DNA from 2 places in the Rheinheimera tilapiae genome. Region 2 is predicted to be linked to the other one. Evidence: predicted binding sites of a transcription regulator. Region 2 holds the regulator's gene; the other holds the start of a gene.

Region 1 (11,352 bases), on a different contig from region 2:
CGCCTGGATGGTGCTGATAGCGGCAGAGATGCTGGCGCAAAACCCCGGCCTTGGCAAATTCGTCTGGGACGAATTCCAGAACGGTTCCAGCGATTCGCTGGCGCGTATTTGTGTCGCTGTCGCAGTGATTGGTTTGATTGGTTTACTGCTGGACAGGCTGATGCTCAGCCTGCAAAAAGCAGTCAGCTGGGACAAAAGTGTGCAGCTGCGCTGATCCGTCAGTATTCAGTGGCCCCTGTTTAAAAGAGGAATTGTCATGCAAAAACATCTGGAACTCAGTCAGGTTGGTATTAGTTTCCCAACGCCAAAAGGCCCTTTTGTCGCGCTGCAGAATGTCAATCTGAGCATCGCCAAAGGCGAAATCATCAGTCTGATTGGCCACTCCGGCTGCGGCAAATCGACGGTGCTCAATATCATTGCGGGTTTGTTAAAAGCAACCGAAGGTGGCGTGATTTTAAATCACAAAGAAGTGAACGAACCGGGGCCGGAACGCGCCGTGGTGTTTCAGCACCACTCGTTATTGCCCTGGTTGTCGGTCTATGAAAACGTTGCTTTGGCAGTGCGTCAGGTGTTTGCCGGCAAAATGACCAAAAGCCAGATGCAGGACTGGATAGAACACAATCTGGCACTGGTGCAGATGAGCCACGCCCGCGATAAAAAGCCGGCGGAAATTTCCGGCGGTATGAAGCAACGGGTTGGTATAGCGCGCGCTTTGGCAATGCAGCCACAAGTGTTGTTGATGGATGAACCTTTTGGCGCTCTGGACGCGCTGACACGGGCGCATTTGCAAGACAGTGTGCAACAAATTCAGGCAGAACTCGGCAATACAGTGATCCTCATTACCCACGATGTGGATGAAGCCGTGCTGCTGTCCGACCGCATCGTAATGATGACCAATGGCCCCGCGGCAACTGTGGGCGAAGTGCTGCAGATTGATTTGCCGCGCCCGCGTGACCGGCTGGCGCTGGCAGATTGCCCGAAATATAACCACTACCGGCATCAGGTTTTAAGTTTCCTGTATGAAAAGCAACGCAAAGTGGAGCCGCTGCCCGTTGCTTCTGCAAAAGCCAGCCAGGACAAACGACTCATCAAAGAGGAGGCGCGTGCATGACGGCGCACAGTCACCATTCAACTGCCTATGATCTGATCATTATTGGCTTTGGTATGGCAAGCCATCGGCTGTTACAGGAACTTGGGCAGCTGTCGCTGGCGCCCAAACGTATTCTGGTGCTGGGGGAAGAGACATTACCGGCTTATAACCGGGTATTGCTGCCACAGTTGATCGAAGATAGCAGTACCGATATATCTCTGCCTGCGCTTAATTTTGGTCAAAACATCGTCACTGTGTTGTCAGATGAAAAGGTTGTTAGCATTAGTCGACAGACGCAACAGCTGCACACCGAGTCAGGCAAATGTTTTGTGTACCGGAAATTGGTGTTTGCCACCGGCTCTGCTCCTGTGTTTCCGGATTTTTGCAACGAGGAAGACATCGCAGGCAGCGGAATGTACGGACGCATGTTGGCACTGCGACACACTGGCGATGTGGCAAAGATCAGCGAATTTCCAGCTGGCAGCCATATCGTCATTCAGGGCGGTGGCTTTATTGCACTGGAAACTGCCGCAGCACTCAGTGCGCATTATCGGGTGTCTGTTTGTCACCGCGGTCCGTATTTAATGAACCGGCTGTTGGATGAAACCGCCTCGCTGTTGTTACAAGCGTCCTTAGAACAGCGTGGTATTGAGGTCTTACTGCAAACCGAGATTAACGGTGCCAAAGCAAGCCCGCACAAACTACAGCTCGCACTGTCCGGACCTGCAGGTTTACGCACTGTCGCTGCAGAGTTGCTAATTGCAGCGCTTGGGGTAAAACCGCGTTGCGAACTGGCGAAGCTGGCCGGCATCAACACCAACCGGGGCATTCTGGTAAACCACCAGATGCAAAGCAGTGATCCTGATATCTTTGCCATCGGAGAATGCGCAGAATGTAACGGCGAAACAGTCGGCTTAGTCGCGCCGGTGTACCAGCAGGCGGTTGTGCTGGCGCAAGTGCTGACCCGGCCAGTTCTATCCGGCCAGACACATGCGCGGTATCAAGCCAATACCAGCGCAACCAATCTAAAAATCAGTGGTCTTGCGATTAGCACTGTCGGTGACATTGGTGCACTGCTTAAAAATACGAATCCCGCGCTAAACAGTTTGGTATATCAAGACCAGCAACAAGGTGACTATCGGCGAATTTGGTTGCTCAATGGCCAGTTGCAAGGCGCAGTTTTATGTGGGGATACCAGCCTCATTCAGCACTATCAACAACTGATGCACGTACCGCAGACAACAAGCCCTGCAGCTGGAACAGAGGACTGGTTGAATACGTGGTTGTTTCAGGTTGCTTGATTCGAAACCAATGCTCTTTCAGCCCGTTCTGTCCGCTGCCGGCCTCTTGCTGCATGCATGCTTGCTTCGCTTTCGCTATGTACGCCTCAGATTTTCAGCATTGGCGCATGCTGCAATAATTGCCTGATTTCAGGTAAACAAGAGCCACAGCCGGTGCCGCATTTGAGCTGTTGACCCAAACTGGCGCTGCAGCGCGCCCCTTTTGTGATCGCCTGTTGGATACTCTGTTGTCGGACCTGAAAACAGCTACAGACCAGTGCTGAACAATCTCCGGCTTCCAGCGGCGCACCGCGCAATAACTGGCGTCTTGTTGTTGCTGTGAGCAGATTAGCAAAACATTGGTCAAGCCAGGCACGATCCAGCGCCGGCAATGTCGGGCCGGCATAAAGCAAGGCTTGTAACTGATCATCCTGCACATAAGCCTGACGCCAGTGCTGCGGTGCCTGTGCCTGGATTTGTTCTGGCGGTGCGCCTGCCGCAGACTGCTGAATAGCAGAGATTAACTGATGACTGATTAAACTGATGAGTTGCGCCAAGGCGTTAGCCGGCACTGTCAGTGCCATTCTGTATTCAGTCATATTGGCATGGGGCACAGTCACGACATAACTGCAAAGCCCATGTAGCTGAGGCAGTAAGTCCGGCTGACGGCTGAACAGAACCAGTTCTGCACTGACAACCAGCTTTTTTAACTGCACCTGACCTTGTTTAAAGGCCGGCTGGCGGGAGATAGGATCCCGGCTGTCATCGTAGAGCACGTCACAACGCGACAAAAAGCCAAACTGACCACTCCAGTGCATCGGGACAAACAATTCACCGCAACGCTGTGCATCGGTCAACTGGGCACGGCCACGAAAAATGCCCAATGCGTTCGACAACTCAACCAAATCACCGTCTTTGAGCTGATAGCGCCGGGCGTCATTTGGATGCATGGCGACAAAGGGCTCACTTTGATGTTGCATCAACGCAGGAACCCGCCCGGTCCGGGTCATCGTATGCCATTGATCCCGGATCCGGCCGCTATTGAGCACAAAGTCGCCTCCTTGCCTTGGCAAAACCTCTAGCCCTGATAACGGCACCAGCTTTGCTTTACGATCTGCCGTATAGAACTGGCCATTGGCAAACAAGCGGGCGCTGTCATAGCCAACCTGCGGCAATGGCCATTGTTGTGGTTGCCAGGCATCATAAGCTGCGTCAGACATGGCACGGCACGCAGTTAAGTCCAGCGCACGTCGGCCGTTGTTACATAAAGTGGTTAATGCCGCATGTTCACGGAAAATTTGTGCCGGGTTCTGGTAGTTAAACCCGTGCGCAAATCCAAGTGCTTTGGCGACATCACAGACAATCTGCCAGTCCGCTCTGGCCTCTCCGGGGGCTGGTAAAAAAGCGCGCTGACGTGAGATGCGCCGTTCGGAATTGGTCACTGTGCCATCTTTTTCTGCAAAACCGAGGGCCGGAAACACAATATCGGCCTGGGCAACCGTATCCGAGTCCTGATAAATATCGGAGACCAAAACCAGTTCACAGCGCTGCAACGCCTGCTTCACCAAATCAGCCTGCGGCATACTGACCACAGGATTGGTAGCCATGATCCAAACTGCTTTAATTTCACCGCGGCCAATAGCAGCAAACAAATCGACGGCGGTATAACCGCCTTGTTGCACCAAATCAGGCGCACGCCAAAACTGTCGCAGTGCTTGCCACTCTGCATCCGGGGTTTCGTCAATTCCGGTCAGCTCAGACGGAAAACGCAAATGGCCGGCCAATTGGTTGGCCAGCGCACCCACTTCCCGGCCTCCCATCGCATTGGGCTGCCCTGTCACCGACAACGGACAAGCGCCAGGTTTACCGATACGGCCAGTTGCGAGATGAACGTTGATGATGGCGTTGACTTTGTCAGTGCCATTGGCGGCCTGATTGATCCCTTGAGAAAATACAGTCACTGTCCGGGCTGTTGCGCCAAACCACTGAAAAAAAGTGGTTAAATCAGACACTGGGACGTCGCAGTAGTCAGCCAGTTGCGCGATGTTCAGCCAACACTGTGCTGCCTCCAAGGTTTGCGTCAGGCCAGTACAATGCTGCTCTGTAAAATCGGTATCGAGCTGACCTTGCCGGGCTAGATAGGCAAGCAGGCCACTAAACATTGCGACATCTGTCCCTGGCCTTATTGGCAAAAATAAGTCAGCAGATTCAGCGGTCGCCGTGCGCCGGGGGTCAATCACGACGATTTTTTTGTCTGGGCTTACCGCTTTCGCCGCCAGCAGGCGCTGAAAAAGGACCGGATGCGCCCAGGCCAGGTTGCTGCCCACCAACACGGTCAGGTCGGCCAGTTCCAGATCTTCATAACAGCCCGGCACGACATCCTCGCCGAAGGCTCTTTTGTGCCCCGCCACGGTAGACGCCATACATAAGCGCGAATTGGTATCCAGATGGCTGCTGCCGATAAAGCCCTTCAGCAACTTGTTGGCGACATAATAATCCTCAGTGAGCAGCTGACCACTCAGATACATCGCCACACTGCCGGGGCCGTGCTCAACGATAATTTTTTGCAAGCGGGACGCAGCCGTGGTCAGCGCCAACGGCCAGTCTGCCGGCATGCCGTCGACCACCGGCTGCAACAACCTGCCCTGAGTATTCAGGGTTTCAGCCAATGCAGTGCCTTTGACACATAACCGGCCAAAGTTCGCCGGATGTAGCAGATCTCCGGCAATGGTTGCACTGCCTTTGTTGCTGACAACACCGCAGCCTACGCCACAATAAGGGCAAGTACTGTGGGTATTCTGGGGGGCGTGAGACTGCATGCGTTGCTCCAAAACAAAAAAGGCGCCGCTGCCGACTGTTTTGTCGGCGAAGGCGCCTTTACCGGAATAAGAATGTCCCCCAACACAGCATATCTGATGCCAGTTATTAAGTGATTGATTTGTATAGAAGTGATCGAGTGCTTTGCTGCACATGTGGTTCAGGCTGGTGCAGTGCTGCCCCATTTTTGTACATCTGGCGACCGGAGCCAGCAACAATTTCATATATTTCTATATTTTTCATAAACTTAATCTACGGCATTAAAATTGAAAGCCTAGAGAAAACAGTCATTCTGATTGGCAATGAGGCCAACTGCCGGAACACCGGTGGTTGGCCTTTTTGTTTTTGCACGCTCTACCCACAAAGAGGTAATGAAACTGCCCAGAGAAGGCAATGACGGCCGGAGCACCGGACTTTTACAATACAAACAACGCCGAGCCCTACTGTGCTAACTCAGGGATACCTGACATGCCAGAGCGGCCGTGGCAATCATGCCACCGGGCCTGACTGGAAACGGTCTGACCTCCCCACTTGGAAAGGTGTCGATTTATGCTGCAAGACTCATTCGAACGCCGGTTCAGCTATTTACGTTTATCGCTGACCGAAAGCTGCAATTTCCGTTGCAACTATTGCCTGCCTGATGGCAGCGCTTGTGACAATAAAGCGGCTGAACTGACGCTGGCTGAAATTAAGCAATTGGTCCAAGGCTTTGCCCATGCCGGCACCACAAAAGTTCGGCTGACAGGCGGCGAGCCAACCTTACGCCGCGACTTATGCAGCATTATTGAAACGGTGCGGGCCACCGACGGCATCACCCAAGTTGCCCTGACCACCAATGGCTATCGTTTGAATAAAGACATCCATCAATGGCTGGACGCGGGCCTCACTGCGCTGAATGTCAGTGTCGACAGCCTGGATGCAGATACTTTTCATCTCGTCACAGGTCAGGACCGGCTGCCGGATATCCTGGCCGGCATTGACCGCGCCCTCGCACTGGGTTTGCAAAAAGTCAAAATCAATACCGTATTATTGCGCCAGTACAATGGCCGCTCGTTAAGCAGCTTTCTTGAATTTGTCCGCGATAAACCGATCAGCTTGCGTTTTATCGAACTGATGCAAACGGGCGATAACGGTGCATTTTTTAAAACGCAGCATGTCAGTGGCCAAAGCATTATCAGTCAGCTCACTGCCGCCGGCTGGCAACTTATGCCAAGGTTGGCCAACGCAGGCCCAGCGCTGGAATATGCCCATCCCGACTATCTGGGCACTATTGGCCTTATCATGCCTTACAGCGATCACTTTTGCGATGACTGCAACCGACTACGTGTCTCCAGCACAGGCCAGTTGTTTTTATGTTTATTCGCCGAACAACATCAGAATTTACGCCATTTGCTGAACCAGGATAACCCGGCTGCAATTGTCGAATTTCTACAGGCACAACTGCAATTCAAGCCGTTCAGTCATCAACTGGCGAAAGCGCAGACCGGTCAGACCCGGCAACTCGCTATGATCGGAGGTTGAGGATGCCTCAGATAACTAAGCCAGCCTTTTCAGTTCTGGTGCTCAGTGGTGGGAAATCGAGCCGGATGGGACGAGACAAAGCTTTGCTGCAACTGGATGGTCAAACTTTGTTAGAGCGCAGCAAACGACTGGGCGAGGCGCTTGGTGCGCAACAAGTGCTGGTCAGCCGTAATGAACCCGGTTTTATTCAGGACTTGGTCCACGACGCCGGTCCGATGGCAGGCATTGCTGCGGCACTGCCTCATTGCCTTACAGACTGGTTATTGGTATTGCCGGTTGATATGCCGCTGCTGACGCCTGCCGCGCTTAAACCTTTGTTTTTAAGTTCATGTCCAGCAGGCAGCTTTATCGAAGCCTTTCCGTTACCGGTTTTACTCGGAAAAACGGACGAGTTACAACAAACTCTGGCTACTACGCTGTCAGATCCAACGGCAAAGCGCTCTTTACATCAGGCCTGGACAAAGCTGGGGCTGAGACCACTCCCCCTGCTAGCGCCTTTTGCATTTCAAAACTGCAATGACCCGACAAGCTTTGCCAGTATTCATAAACTTCTATCGCCAGATAATGCCCGTCAACTGGGAGTTACACATATATGCAGTTAATTATCAGGAGCTTAATATGACTTCGTTTCCGGGCGAATCGCCTTTGCAAATAGCGCTTCTGACCATATCCAACCGGCACAGCCTCGAAACGGACGATACCGGTGTCTGGCTCAACAATGCATTACAACAGCAGGGGCATCAGCTTTATCAGCGCGGTATAGTGAAAGAAGACTTGTATCAAATCCGTGCGGCTGTCAGTTCATTAATTGCTGATGCAGTAGCACAAGTCATTTTGCTGGCTGGTGGCACTGGCTTCCATGCCAAAAATTGTACGGTTGAAGCTATCACACCATTATTTGACCGGGAGATCCCTGGATTTGGCGAGTTGTTCCGGACCCTGTCCTATCAAAAAATTGGCAGTGCCGCCCTGCAATCCGGTGCTATCGCAGGGATTGCCAACCAAAAACTTATTTTTGCCATACCTGGCAGTGTTGATGCCGCTCATCTGGCAGCAGACCAGATTATTTGGCCTCAGCTCATTGCGCATACCAAACCCTGTAATTTTACCAGTCTGCTGCGCCGTGGCAGCCCTTGTGGTACTTCTGCAGTAAAAGGAACTAAAGATGACTGATTTGACCCACCTGAATGCACAAGGTGAAGCACAAATGGTTGATATTGCTGGAAAGCTCGCGACTAGCCGTACTGCCGTCGCCCAGGCAGAAGTCAGTATGTTACCTTCAATCGTTTCGACCTTAAGCCAATTACCTAAAGGTGATGCTCTGGCCTGCGCCCGGATCGCAGGCATTATGGCCGCGAAAAAAACTGCAGAATTAATTCCGCTGTGCCATCCATTGTTGCTCAGCAAAATCGATATTCAATTTGAATTAGACGCTACGCTTGGCAAAGTATTGATCCGGGCTTTATGTAAAGTAGAAGGCAGTACCGGTGTAGAAATGGAAGCTTTAACTGCGGTGAGTGTCGCAGCCCTGACATTACACGACATGGCCAAAGCCGCAGATCCAGCCATTGAAATCAACAAAATCCATCTTATCGAGAAAATTGGCGGCAAATCAGGCCACTGGATAAGAACTGAATCAAGCGGAAAATGACAACATGAATCAAGCGCCTGTCACAGAGGTGTTATTTTTTGCATCTTTGCGTGAAGCCATGCAGATCGGCAATCTAAAGCTAACACTCACTAAACCGGTAGAGGTCAAAGATTTAATCCTGATGATTGCCGGACAGTCGGCTCTTTTCGCCGCGGCCCTGACTGAGCGGGAGCTGTTGGTTGCCATCAATGAGCAACTGGCAAGTCAGCAAAGTATGGTCCAACCCGGCGACACCATCGCCCTCTTTCCACCAGTGACCGGGGGCTGATGATGACGTGGATTAACTGCCGGATCCAAGTAGAGGATTTTTCACTAACTGAAGAGTATCAGACACTTGTTCGGCAAGATTGCGGTGCAGTGGTATTGTTTTCCGGCCTTGTGCGCGACCAGTTTAAGCCGGACACCGACAATTCAACTAACGTTGACCGGCTTCAGGCGCTTGAACTGGAACATTATCCTGGCATGACCGAGCGCAGCATCACAACAATTGCAGAGCAAGCGGCGCGACGCTTTGACTTACGGGCTGTCACTATTATTCACCGGGTTGGCGTATTGCCTGTTGGTGAGCAGATAGTGCTGGTTGGTATTGCCGCACCACACCGGCGCGATGCGTTCGCTGCCTGCGAGATGCTGATGGATTATCTTAAAAATGAAGTGCCACTGTGGAAAAAAGCCCATTTTCATCAATCCGCCGAGTGGGTGGAAGCAAAAGCCGCGGATAAAAACGCTTTGCAACGCTGGGAACAACCAAAGTGATGAACCTCTTGCTGCGTCTGGTGTTTGTGCTGATATTCAGTGGTATCTGGATCAATGTTTCTGCGCAAGACAAGCTCTTTATCGCCGCAGCGTCAGATCTGCGTTTTGCGCTGGAAGACGTTCTGCGTGATTTTAAAGCGAAATATGCGCAGGACCTCATTGGAGTATCGGTTCAGGTGATTTACGGTTCGTCGGGAAAAATCAGCAATCAGATCCGCCAAGGCGCACCATTTGATGTGTTTTTTTCAGCAGATAAGCATTTCACTCAAGAGCTGTTTCGCGGAAACTTCACCACTGACGAGGGAACCGTTTATGCACGCGGTCGTCTGGTGCTTTGGAGTCCAAAGCATGATCTGCGCGGTGTCTCGCTAAAAGAGCTTACAGCAGATAAGTATCTGAAAATCGCCATTGCGCAGCCTCTTCATGCGCCATATGGCGAAAGAGCCCGCCAAAGTCTGGTATCTGCCGGAGTGTGGTCACAACTGGAACATAAGCTGGTTTATGGCGAAAACATCGCGCAAACTGCACAATTAGCACAAAGTGGCGCAGCAGATGTGGCGATCATCGCCCTGTCATTGGTGAAAAATCAGCGATTAACTCCAGGCACTGCAGCGCATTATCAGTTGCTCGATGCATCAACCCATCAACCGCTGCTACAAAGTTACGCTTTAACCAAGGCGGGCGCCGAAAAACCATCGGCGCGACTTCTGGTTCAATTTATGCGCACCGCCAAAGCTCAGCAAACTTTGGCGAACTATGGGTTTGAGTTACCTGAGCCAACACCAAAGGCGGCTGAATGACAGCGCTAACTGCAGCAGACTGGCAAGCAATTCAGCTGACCCTGACACTTGCTTTTTACACAATGCTGCTGCTGTTAGTGATTGCTACACCATTAGCCTGGTGGCTGGCTGGCGAACGACGTGGCTTATCCGTTTTTAGTTATTGGTTGCGGACTTTGGTGCAAACAGTGGTTGCTCTGCCTTTAGTCCTCCCACCCACAGTGCTTGGGTTTTATTTGCTGTTGTTTCTTGGCCCGCAAGGCGTTGTCGGCAACACACTGCAACAACTGGGGTTGCCGCATCTGGCATTTTCCTTTTCGGGTATATTGCTGGCGTCGGTGCTGTATTCGTTGCCATTTGCCGTGCAGCCTTTGCAACAGGCATTTGAGCAGCTGGGCCGTCAGCCGGTTGAGATCGCGGCAAGCCTGGGCGCTGGCCCGGTAGACCGGTTTTTTACTGTGATCCTGCCTTTGTGCCGTGGTGGATTTATCGTCGCGGCGACGCTGAGTTTTGCCCATACCCTTGGCGAATTTGGCGTGATCCTGATGTTAGGTGGCAGTATTCCGGGCCAGACCAAAGTGTTGTCCATCGCTATCTACGATCATGCAGAGGCCATGAACTATGCGGCAGCACAGCAGCTTTCATTGTTGTTATTGCTGTTTTCGTTTGTGGTGCTTTTTGTGGTTTACGGTGCTCGTCGCAAAATCGGGAGTCTCTGATGACGGCATTACGGATAAAAGCGCACTGGCAAAGACATCACTTCAATCTGAACATCGATACCACTTTGCCTGCCAGCGGCATCACCGCATTGTTCGGCAGATCAGGCTGTGGCAAAAGCAGTTTACTGCGACTGATAGCAGGCCTCGAGATCGTCCCTGATGCAACGGTCATGTTTGCCGACCACCCCTGGCAACACCAGCAAAATTTTGTCCCGCTGCATCGACGCCGCATTGGTCTGGTCTTTCAGCAAAGCGGATTATTACCTCACTTATCCACAGAGCAGAATCTTTTATATGGTTTTCAGCGCGTACCGCCAGACCTACGCCGGTTAATGCCTGCAGACGTCATCAGGATGCTTGAACTGCAACCATTACTGAGGCAACCGTTAGCCAGCCTGTCCGGTGGGCAACAACAACGCTTGGCTCTTGGCAGGGCCTTGCTGGCGAATCCCCAATTGTTGCTGTTAGATGAACCCTTCGCGGCCTTGGACAATCAGAGTAAAACGGCGATACTGCCCTATATCCGGACCCTGGTTGATGAAACCGGTATTCCGCTGTTTTTTGTCTCGCATGACAGCCGGGAGGTTGAAAAACTTGCAGACCAGCTAGTTTTGATGGATGCCGGTCAAATCACAGAACAATCCAGTCTCACTGCTGCATTGGCAAACCCAAATAATCCTTTGTTTGATGGTTCCGACATCATCTCTTTGTTTTTCGGGGTACCGGCTGAAAAAGACAG
Region 2 (11,352 bases):
GCGGCTTAACTCCATTAATTCAGTAGCATAATCGGCTGCTTTAAAGTGGAACGGCACAGGCCCGTCCGCTTGTCCCTGCAGGAATTGTTGCACCAACGGTGATTCATGCTGACGCAACTGCTCAGGAGTCCCGTGGCCAATGACACGGCGTTCCGCCACCACATAAACGTAATCAGCGATGCTCATCACTTCGGCGACGTCGTGCGATACCACAATAGAAGTCAGCCCCAGCGCATCGTTCAGCGAGCGGATTAACCGGACTATCACGCCCATCGAAATTGGATCCTGTCCGGCAAATGGCTCGTCGTACATAATCAATTGCGGGTCGAGCGCAATGGCGCGGGCCAATGCCGCACGACGCGCCATACCACCGGATAATTCGGCCGGCATTAAATCCCGGGCACCGCGTAACCCAACCGCTTCGAGCTTCATCAGCACCATAGTGCGGATAATCGCTTCCGGCAGCCGGGTATGTTCGCGAATAGGAAATGCGACGTTGTCGAACACCGACATCTCGGTAAACAACGCACCACTTTGGAACAACATGCTCATTTTTTTACGGGCCTGATACAGCTCCTGCCGGCTGAGCGTTGGAATATCAGCCCCTTCAAACAGGATTTTGCCGCTATCTGGCTTTAACTGACCGCCGATCAAGCGCAGTAAAGTGGTTTTACCGATGCCGCTTGGGCCCATGATCGCGGTGACTTTGCCACGCTGAAATTGCATGCTCATGTCGTCATAGATGACACGTTCGCCGCGGCGGAAAGTCAAATTCTGAATATCAACCAATGGTTTATCCAAACCAAACTCCATTCGTTTCACGCTATGCACATTCCTGGCCGGAGTGCTGATTCCGGTCCCTGCACTGGCAGGCGGGAAAAAACGGCGCAATATACGGGGACTGTCAGTACTATGCAAGGCAAATGCCTAATTAATCACCGCATTTTAACCGCATTCAGCGCCGGCGTCGCTCTGAAAAATTGTAATCATCAGTTGCAGAAATTCGAACTGTTGACATTTACTTGACCCAACGCCCGCAGAGGCGTTGTTCTGATCACTGATCAGCTGCTGAAATAGCCGTCGCAACACCGAGCGTTGAAGCCTGCAAACGGCCATCGGTTCAGGTTTTTTTGCAATTACCGGACAGAAACTGGAAAATGCTGCGTCATCAACGCCTGCTTTCAGTGTGCAGCTGATTGCATTTGCTTATAATTCGCATTTTGCCGGCGTTAACTGAATATCAGCTTAATAAAGCTGTGGTGTCGGGCACGAAAGGGCTGGAGGATTGGGGTGAGCACGAACTTTTGCGAGACCGCCACGCGAGTGCTGGATATTGAGGCCAAAGCAATCACTGGCCTTAAAACATATATTAATCAAGACTTTAACGATGCCTGCCAATTATTTTTTAATACCCGGGGCAGAGTCATTGTCAGTGGCATGGGCAAGTCGGGCCATATAGGTAATAAAATTGCCGCCACATTGGCTTCAACTGGTACACCTGCCTTTTTTGTTCATCCGGGCGAAGCCAGTCACGGCGACCTCGGGATGATCACACAATCCGATGTGGTGCTGGCATTATCTAATTCCGGTGAAACCGAAGAAATTTTGAAGTTGTTACCGGTGCTAAAACGTCTGGGGATTGCGATTATCGCGATGACCGGTAACCCGGATTCTACGCTGGCAAAGCTGGCTGACATTCATTTATGTGCCCGTGTCGAGCAAGAAGCCTGCCCGCTTGGCTTAGCTCCGACTGCAAGCACCACCGCGGCTCTGGCATTGGGTGACGCTATCGCCGTCGCCTTGCTGGAAGCTCGTGGTTTTTCCGCCGATGATTTTGCCCTGTCTCATCCGGGTGGCAGTCTCGGCCGCCGTTTGTTACTGCGCATCAGTGATGTAATGCACGATGGCAGTCAAATTCCCCTGGTTGACGAGCAGGCAACGATTTCAGCAGCGCTGCTGGAGATTTCCCGAAAAGGTCTGGGCATGACCGGCGTATTAAACGCACAAGGTCAATTGGCCGGCATCTTTACCGATGGTGACCTGCGGCGGATCCTCGACCAGCGCATTGATATTCATCAGACGCTGATTGTCAGCGTGATGACACGTAACTGTGTCACAATCCGGGCAGAAATGCTGGCCGCTGAGGCGCTGAAAATTATGGAGCAAAAGAAAATTAATGCCCTGATGGTAGTCAATGCCGAGAAAGTGCCGGTCGGCGCTTTGAACATGCATGATTTGTTGCGTGCAGGAGTGCTCTGATGACACTGGGTTATCGCGAACTCTATCAGCCCCTAAGTGCCGAAGTAGAAGAAAAAGCACGCCAGATCAAGCTGTTAATTTGTGACGTCGACGGGGTTTTTTCCGATGGCCGCATTTACCTCGGCAATGACGGCGAAGAACTGAAAGCGTTTCATACACGGGATGGTTATGGCGTGAAAGCACTGCGCCAAGCCGGCATTGAAGTCGCTATTATTACTGGCCGGCGTTCATTGATTGTTGAAAAACGCATGCAGGCTTTGACAGTGCAGCATATTTTTCAGGGGCAGGAAGATAAAATGCCGGCATATCAACAACTAAAGCAGCAGCTGAAGCTGGAAGACCAGCAAATCGCTTATATAGGCGATGACTTATCCGATTGGGCCGTGATGCAACATGTGGGTCTGTCTGTCGCCGTTGCCGATGCTCATCCGTTGTTACGCCATCAGGCGGCCATGACAACTAGCCTGCCTGGTGGATTTGGCGCTGTACGTGAACTTTGTGACCTGTTATTACTCTCTCAGCACAAGTTTGGGAATTTCTCAGGAAGCAGCACATGATCAGGCAATTGCTCTGGTTATTTCTGGTACTGACCGGCGCCACAGTGTTATACAGCTGGATTGAAGCGGCTGATGAGCCAAAGCAAAAACCGGTAGAACGTGAATTGGTACCGGATTTTGTCGCCTACCAGCTGACCCGGCGCAGTTTTGACAAAGACGGTAATTTGTCCGGCCAGGTCAAAGCTGCGCAGATGGCGCATTTTGAGCAGCTGGGTCAGATCCAGTTTGAACAACCGGCTTACACGCTGTATGAAGATCGACAACCACGCTGGCAAATTAGCAGTGCTCAGGGTGTGTTTTATCAGGATAACAAAGTGATCCTGGAGCAAAATGTTCAGGTGGATAACCTGCATTCTGACGAAATGTTCAAACAAATTCAGACAGAACAGCTGGAAATGCTGCTCGATACGCAAATGCTGCAAACCGACCATCCGGTACTGGTACTGGGCCAGAGTTTTCAAATCCATGGTCAGGGTTTGCAAGCCGATTTAGCCGCGCAAAAATTGCGCCTGTTCAAGCATCAGGGGACGGTATATCAACATGAAAATCAATAAGCTGGGTTGTTTGTGCCTGCTGTTAATCAGTATGACAGCCGCGACAAAAACAACCGATTTCAGCGAACCTATTGAAGTCAACGCCGACCGCAACGAAGCCAGCCTGAAACAGCAAATGCTGGTCTACTCTGGCAATGTCATCGTCAAGCAAGGCACCTTATTGATTAAAGCTGAAAAGCTGACAGTCGATCGCTCCGCCGGTGAAGGTAAAGAAGTCTTCATCGCTGTCGGGCAACCTGCGGTGTACTCACAGGTGCTGGATGGTGACAAACCGATCCAGGCCAGTGCCGAGGAAATTCGTTATGCGATGGCAACCCGGGTGCTGACACTGACCGGTAAAGCGGAAATTACCCAAAGTGGCAGCCTGGTACGTAGCGCCAAAATTGAATATGACCTGCTGAAACAACAACTCAGTGCCGAAGGTGAAAAAGGCAAAGAGCGGGTCACAACTATCTTTACCTCTGAAGGAAAATAGGGTGAAAAAGCTTGTTGCTGCGCACCTGGCGAAGAGTTACAAAGGCCGCCAGGTAGTCAAAGACGTCAGTCTGGAAGTCGGTGCCGGCCAGATTGTTGGATTATTAGGTCCAAATGGCGCCGGCAAGACCACCACATTTTATATGATTGTTGGCCTGGTGCCGTCTGACAAAGGTCAAATCACTTTGGGCGGTAATGACATCACTTTTGACCCGATCCACGCCCGCGCCCGTCAGGGGATCGGTTATTTACCGCAGGAAAGCTCGATTTTCCGCAAGTTAACGGTGTTTGATAACCTGATGGCTATTTTACAGATCCGTAAAGATCTGAGCGAAGACCAGCGTGAACAAACTGCTGACGAACTGCTGGATGAGTTTAATATCACCCATATCCGTAACAGTCTGGGCATGAGTCTGTCCGGTGGTGAACGGCGTCGGGTAGAAATCGCCCGCGCTTTGGCTGCCAATCCAGCCTTTATTCTGCTGGATGAACCTTTTGCCGGTGTGGATCCAATCTCAGTGCTCGACATCAAAAAAATCATTCAGCACCTGCGTAATCGTGGCATCGGCGTATTAATTACCGACCATAATGTCCGCGAGACCCTTGATGTTTGTGAGATCGCCTATATCGTCAGTCATGGGGAGCTGATCGCCTCTGGTACACCGGCTGAGGTATTAGCCAACCAGCAAGTCAGAGATGTATACCTCGGTGATCAATTCAGGCTATAGTTAGCAAAAAACCAGTCCCCAGCTGGTCGTCAGGAGTGACAAGAAGTACATGAAGCCATCTTTACAACTTCGGCTTGGACAGCAATTAACAATGACGCCTCAGCTGCAGCAAGCTATCAAGCTGCTTCAGCTGTCGACCATTGAATTGCAACAGGAAATCCAGGAAGCACTGGACGCCAACCCGCTGCTCGAAGCCGAAGATGAATTTAGTTTTTCCGAAGCCCCCAGCGGCAATGAATTGCAAAATACTGACCCTGCGCCTGAACACAACAGCGCTGATGAATATGCTGAACCGGAAGTGCCGGATAGCAGCGAGTCAATGACCGAACAGAACATCAAAGAAGATTTGCCACTCGACAGTAACTGGGACGACCTGGTCAGTGCAGCCCCGGTCTCTGGCACAGGTTCACCAGACGAAGATACTGTGTTCCAGGGCGAGACCACCGAAACCCTACAAGATTATCTGCGCTGGCAAATGCAGCTGACACCGTTTAGTGAAACAGACCGCGCCATTGCCGAAATTATTATCGAAGCCATCGACGAAAACGGCCTGCTGACCATCAGCTGTGAAGACGTGCTCGAATCGCTGGGCCTTGATGATATCGAAGCGGACGAAGTGGAAGCCGTGCTGAAACGGATCCAGCTTTTTGACCCGGTTGGTGTGGGTGCCCGCACAATCCAGGAATGTCTACTGATTCAGTTGCGCCAATTTGACCCGCATACGCCTTTCCTGAAAGAAACCTGCGAAATAATTAAGCATCACAGCGAATATTTAGCGAATCGTGATTTCCGTTCTCTGATGCGCGTGTCTAAACTGAAAGAGGATGATCTGCGTGAAGTGATGCGACTCATCCACAGCCTGAATCCCCGCCCTGGCGCGGATGTGATCCGGCAGGAACAGCAGTATACGGTGCCGGACGTGTCGGTGAAGAAGGTCAAAGGCCGCTGGATGGTCGAACTGAATCCCGACGCCTTCCCGAAAATCAGAATTAACGAACAATACGCGGCGATGTCGCGACAAGTACGCAATTCATCAGACAGCCAGTTTATCCGCTCGCATCTGCAGGAAGCCAAATGGTTCCTGAAGAGTCTGGAGAGTCGCAACGAAACGTTATTAAAAGTGGCCAACTGTATTGTTCAGCAACAACAGGCGTTTTTTGAACATGGCGAAGAAGCCATGAAGCCGATGGTGCTGAATGATGTGGCAGAGATGGTCGGCATGCACGAATCAACGATTTCCCGGGTCACTACCCAGAAATATATGCATACCCCGCGCGGAATTTTTGAACTTAAGTTCTTCTTTTCCAGTCATGTCAGTACAGAGAGCGGTGGCGAATGTTCGTCAACCGCAATCCGGGCCTTTATTAAGAAATTGGTGGCGGCGGAAAATCCGGCCAAACCGCTCAGTGATAGCAGAATGGCCGAGATCCTGTCGGAACAGGGGATAAACGTCGCGCGGCGCACCATCGCCAAGTATCGGGAATCTCTTTATATTCCGCCGTCTAATCAACGTAAGAGCTTGCTCTAAGTAAGTGCTCACCTAAGAAGGAAATGTCTATGCAAATTAATCTAACTGGTCGTCATGTAGAAATTACTGCAGCACTGAGAGAATATGTAGACAGCAAATTTGCCAAGCTTGAAAAGCATTTTGAACATATCAACAATGTGCATGTTGTGCTCAATGTCGAAAAGTTAAAACAAATCGCCGAAGCCAAACTGCATTTAAACGGCGGAGAGGTGTTTGCGCAGTGTGAAGATGATAACATGTACGCCGCGATTGACCTGTTGATCGATAAACTGGATCGTCAGGTCATCAAACACAAAGAGAAGATTTCTCGTCACTGAACTCTGGATTTATGAACCTAAGCTCAATGTTATCGGAGGACTGCACAAAAAGTGCGGTCCTTTTTAATAGTAAAAAACGCATCCTTGAATACGTCGCGGAGCTTGCACACCAGCATATGCCGGAATTGTCCGAGTCCACAGTATTCGAAGCGCTGATGGCGCGGGAAAAGCTGGGCTCAACCGGTATTGGCGGCGGCATCGCCATTCCTCATGGCAAACTGAAAGGCGTGACAACCCCTGTGCTGGTGTTTGTTGTCAGTCAGGATGCCATTCAATTCGATGCAATTGACAATCAGGCCGTGGATATATTCTGCGCCATCCTCATTCCGGAAAATCAGTGCCAGACGCATTTGACGACGTTAGCCGGCATCGCCCGACTGCTCAGTCAAAAGGATCTGACGCGAAAAATCCGTCATGCTGGCACGGATCAGGCACTGTATCAGTTGCTGCTCAGCCATGCTGACACAGGCAGCGCCAAATGAAATTACTGGTGGTTAGCGGCAGGTCAGGTTCAGGTAAATCCGTCGCGTTACGGGTGATGGAAGATTTAGGCTACTACTGCGTTGACAATATTCCGGTCAATTTGTTGCCCACCCTCGCCAATGCGGTGATGGGACAATATGAACGTGTCGCCGTCAGTATCGATGTGCGCAACTTACCGCAGGAACCGGAGGAACTCACCGAGATCCTGTCGTATCTACCGCGTAAAGTTGAACTGACCATCCTGTACCTCGATGCCGACCATACCAGCCTCATCAAACGTTTTAGTGAGACCCGCCGGCTACACCCGCTGTCGCATCAGGCGATGTCACTGGACGAAGCCATTCAGCGCGAGCAACAGTTACTGGACCCAATATCCAGTCGCGCCGATCTGTATATCGACACCACAGAACTAAACGTACATCAGCTGACCGAGCAGTTACGCGAGCGGATCCTCGGGCAGAAAACCGGTCGCTTGGTGATGTTATTTGAATCTTTTGGCTTTAAATACGGCATTCCGAAAGACGCAGACTTTGTCTTTGACGCCCGCTTCCTACCCAATCCACATTGGGAACCTGAATTGAAGATCCTGACTGGTCTTGACCAACCAGTGAAAGATTATCTGGAAGCGCAGCCGGTGGTCGCGAAATATACCTGGCAAATTAACAGCTTTATCAGCACCTGGTTGCCACACCTCGAACGCAATAACCGCAGTTACCTGACGATCGCCATCGGTTGTACCGGCGGACAACATCGTTCGGTTTATATTGTTGAGTCTTTGGCAGAAAGCTTCCGGGCTTTACGCGAAGACGTGCAAATCCGCCACCGGGAGTTAGTCCGTCACCATGGCAAATAGCTTTAAAGATACTGTCACCATCGTCAATCAACTGGGTTTGCATGCCCGTGCCGCCACCAAGCTGGCGCAGCTATGTATGCAATTTGATGCCAAAATTGAACTGCAACAAGACGGCCGCAGCGCCGATGCCAGCAGTGTGCTGGCGTTGTTAATGCTGGCCAGCAGCAAGGGCAAAAATGTTGATGTGGTGACCAGCGGTGAGCAGGCTGAAGATGCACTGGTCGCAGTGACTACACTGATCCGCGCAGGTTTCGACGAAAACTAAAACTCGCAGCCAGCCGCGCTTTAGCCTCGCGGTTCCAGTCCTGCGGTTTCTCAGTCTTTTGGTATTTGATCCTGTCCCTGCGTGTTGTCACAGGCTTTTAGTCGATGGTGCAACGCCACTTTAATCAGCATGTGCGCGGTCACTGGTGCCGAAATAAACAAAAACAATGCAATTAACAGTTGTTGCAGACTCAGCGTTTGCTCATGCAGATTAAAATACAGCAATGACGCAAGCACAAGGCTGCCAAGCCCTAAAGTAGTGGCTTTAGTCGGGCCATGTAGCCGGGTATAAAAATCCGGTAACTTCAGCAGCGCCACCGACCCCAGCAACACAAATAATGCGCCCAATAGCAACAAGCCACCAATCACCCACTCCAGTATGCTCATCTAGCCCCCTATTCGATAATATCGCCGCGTAGCATAAACTTGCAGACAGCAACTGTACTGACAAAGCCCAGCATCGCAATCAGCAGCGCGGCTTCGAAATACAGCTGGGTCGAGACATAAATCCCATACACCAACAACAGCGCGATACTGTTGATATACATGGTATCCAGCGCCAGTAAACGGTCTGCTAAATCCGGTCCACGCAATAGTGACAGCCCATTTAACAATAGTGCAAACACGATCACACTCATCACAGCAATCAGGATCAGACTGAACATGCAAAAATCTCCTTCAGCGGCATTTCATAACGCTGTTTCAGCTCCGCGATCAAGCGTGCTTCATCTTGCAGATCTAACACGTGTAATAACAGAAACTGTGGTTTATCAGCACTTCGCGGAAGTAATTCAGCGCTGACTGTGCCAGGGGTCAGGCAAATCGTGCCAGCCAAAATCGTTAGCGGCAATGGCTCAGTCAAATCTAATGGCAGCAGCACAAAACCTGGCCGCAGTGACCTGTTAGGTCCAAGTACAACTTTAATCACCTGCATATTGGCGATGACGATGTCCCATAACACCATCAACAAATACCGCGCCAATAAGCCATACCGGCGCACTGCCGGCTGTGGTTCACGAAAACCACGACTAAGCCATGGGATCAGCAGCGCCAACAACACTCCCGTCAATAGAATCAACGGTGAGAAACTGTTGTGCAGCGCGCACCAGACCAAGAGCAGCGATGCACTGCGCAGGGGGGTGGCAAATAAGGTCTGTCTCATCAGTGTACTCCCACGCCAGCCTGCAGCTGTGCAATTGCATCAAGGCAAAATTGGGTCCACCAGTTGCCACACAGCACCAACGTCAGGCCAGATATCAACAATAAAGCCACTGCGCTAACCGGCAACCGGCTGGCCGGACTTAGATCCTGAGCCGGTGAGTTGGCACGCCAGAACAGCATGCTGCCGGCCCGACTTAATGCAATCAGCACGGCCAGACTGCTCAGTAACAGCACCGCAACCAGCAACATACCCGCCGGATGGCTGGTAATGCCCTGAAGCAGCCAAAGCTTGGCGATGAATCCAGAGAATGGGGGCATACCAATCACTACCAGCGCACTCAACGCAAACAACCAGCCATACAGTTGCGGCTGGACCAGACGGGGCCCAGGCACGAGACGATCGCCGACACTGCCGCGTTGCTGGCCTATCTGGTCGGCCAATAAAAACCATACTGCGCCAATCCAGCTGGAATGAACCGCATACAACAAGGCCGCAGCTTTGACTTCAGCGACTCCACTGCCCAGCGCGGTCAATAAGGTACCGGCTGATAACAATACCAGCGCGGCCGCCATGCCTTTTAAATCCACCGCAGCCAACACCATCGCAGTGGCAAGCAGCATCGTCAGCAACCCGCCCCACCACAGCAATGTATCGCCATAACCACTTAGCGTGCCGGCTGTTGCGCCAAACAACAGACCAAACACCCGCAGCAGGCTATAAATACCAACTTTGGTCATTACCGCAAAAATCGCCGCTACACTGGCATTGGCTTGGCTGTAGGCCGCCGGCAACCAGAAATGAAACGGTAACAACGCAGCTTTTAAACCAAACACAATCAGCAACAACGCCGCCGCCGCTTTTACTGCCAGCGCCTGCGACGGCTCCAGCACGCTGATCCGCTGCGCCATATCGGCCATATGCAACGACCCCAGCATCGCGTACAGCAACGCCAACGCTAGCAAAAACAGCGCCGAACCAACCAGATTCAGCACCACATAATGCAGTGCCGCCTGAATACGTTTTTTGCCACCGCCATGCACTAACAGGCCATAGGACGAGATCAGCAGCACTTCAAAAAATACAAACAGGTTAAACAAATCACCGGTCAGGAAGGCGCCGTTCAGCCCCATCAGCAGAAAATGTAATAACGGATGGAAATACGCGCCCTTTTCATCATCACCGCTGCAGCTATATAGCGTCACCGCCAGCGCCAATAACGATGTCAACCAGACAAACAGCGCCGATAGCTGGTCCGCCACCAGCAAAATGCCAAACGGCTGCGCCCAGTTACCAAGTAAATAATGTTGTGCCGGTACATTGGTTTGCTGCCACAACAGCACTGAGCTGACCAAGAACGTCAGCAGCATGGCCACAACACTGTAACTACGCCGTCGCTGCGCGGCCCCCGTCAGTGGCTGCAGCAACAACAACACCGCAAATAAAGCCGGCAATAAAATCGGCAGAATGACTAAATGTGACATCAGGGCATCCCCCGCTTCGGCGAGCGTTGATTATCTAATTCGTCATGCCCAAGTTCGGCACGCGAACGGATCGCCAACACGACCAGGAATGCGGTCATGGCAAAACCAATCACGATTGCGGTCAGCACCAGCGCCTGCGGCAGCGGATCAGCGTAGCGGGCAGAAGCCCCCAGCACTGCGCCGGCGCCGGCAGTGAGTCCACCGCTGACAAAAATAAACAGATTCACTGCGTAAGACAGCATGGTCAGGCCCAGCATTACGGCAAAGGTACGGCCCCGCAACAGCAACAACACACCACAGCCAGTTAGCAGGCCGATGGCGACTGCCAGTAATAATTCCATCAGGCTTGCTCCTTGTGTTCCGGTTTATACCTTGTCGTCAACTTGCCGAGGTTGGCCAGGATTAACAGCGTGGACCCCACCACTGTCAGGTAAACCCCTAAATCAAATGCCATCGCACTGGCCAGCTCAATTTGTCCCAGCAATGGCAGTTGGAAATAATCAAACCAGGAGGTTAAGAAAGGTTTACCAAACAGCCAGCTGAAAGCACCGGTCAGTCCGGCAATCAAAATACCGCTGGCGATAAGCGCCGAAAATTGTAGGTTTAATCGCGGTTTGACCCAATCCACGCCGTGGGCAATGTATTGCAAAACAAGCGCAACTGCGGTGACAAGACCCGCAACAAAACCGCCG

What was found. The regulator sigma-54, encoded in region 2, starts transcription at its own class of promoters, with help from an activator protein. The targets are predictions, from matches to a motif close to TGGCANGNTNCNTGCTT.
Region 1: the regulator sigma-54 is predicted to act here: its motif matches at 5,275-5,291, upstream of ACFFJP_RS02415 (nitrate reductase).

The regions. Positions count from the first base shown of each region.
Region 1 is NZ_JBHLXP010000001.1:545,688-557,039, reverse strand. Features, by position in the region: gene ACFFJP_RS02430 (ABC transporter permease) at 1-214, shown strand, start outside; gene ACFFJP_RS02425 (ABC transporter ATP-binding protein) at 257-1,111, shown strand; gene ACFFJP_RS02420 (NAD(P)/FAD-dependent oxidoreductase) at 1,108-2,391, shown strand; gene ACFFJP_RS02415 (nitrate reductase) at 2,478-5,189, opposite strand; molybdenum cofactor riboswitch at 5,608-5,745, shown strand; gene moaA (GTP 3',8-cyclase MoaA) at 5,737-6,708, shown strand; gene ACFFJP_RS02405 (molybdenum cofactor guanylyltransferase) at 6,711-7,310, shown strand; gene ACFFJP_RS02400 (molybdenum cofactor synthesis domain-containing protein) at 7,327-7,881, shown strand; gene moaC (cyclic pyranopterin monophosphate synthase MoaC) at 7,874-8,359, shown strand; gene ACFFJP_RS02390 (MoaD/ThiS family protein) at 8,364-8,627, shown strand; gene ACFFJP_RS02385 (molybdenum cofactor biosynthesis protein MoaE) at 8,627-9,115, shown strand; gene modA (molybdate ABC transporter substrate-binding protein) at 9,115-9,915, shown strand; gene modB (molybdate ABC transporter permease subunit) at 9,912-10,613, shown strand; gene modC (molybdenum ABC transporter ATP-binding protein) at 10,613-11,352, shown strand, end outside.
Region 2 is NZ_JBHLXP010000003.1:570,557-581,908, forward strand. Features, by position in the region: gene mlaF (phospholipid ABC transporter ATP-binding protein MlaF) at 1-813, opposite strand, end outside; gene ACFFJP_RS13440 (KpsF/GutQ family sugar-phosphate isomerase) at 1,291-2,259, shown strand; gene kdsC (3-deoxy-manno-octulosonate-8-phosphatase KdsC) at 2,259-2,816, shown strand; gene lptC (LPS export ABC transporter periplasmic protein LptC) at 2,813-3,370, shown strand; gene lptA (lipopolysaccharide transport periplasmic protein LptA) at 3,357-3,845, shown strand; gene lptB (LPS export ABC transporter ATP-binding protein) at 3,847-4,572, shown strand; gene ACFFJP_RS13465 (RNA polymerase factor sigma-54) at 4,622-6,100, shown strand; gene hpf (ribosome hibernation promoting factor) at 6,130-6,417, shown strand; gene ptsN (PTS IIA-like nitrogen regulatory protein PtsN) at 6,444-6,899, shown strand; gene rapZ (RNase adapter RapZ) at 6,896-7,753, shown strand; gene ACFFJP_RS13485 (HPr family phosphocarrier protein) at 7,743-8,018, shown strand; gene ACFFJP_RS13490 (Na+/H+ antiporter subunit G) at 8,069-8,404, opposite strand; gene ACFFJP_RS13495 (K+/H+ antiporter subunit F) at 8,413-8,682, opposite strand; gene ACFFJP_RS13500 (Na+/H+ antiporter subunit E) at 8,670-9,179, opposite strand; gene ACFFJP_RS13505 (monovalent cation/H+ antiporter subunit D) at 9,179-10,660, opposite strand; gene ACFFJP_RS13510 (Na+/H+ antiporter subunit C) at 10,660-11,001, opposite strand; gene ACFFJP_RS13515 (monovalent cation/H+ antiporter subunit A) at 11,001-11,352, opposite strand, start outside.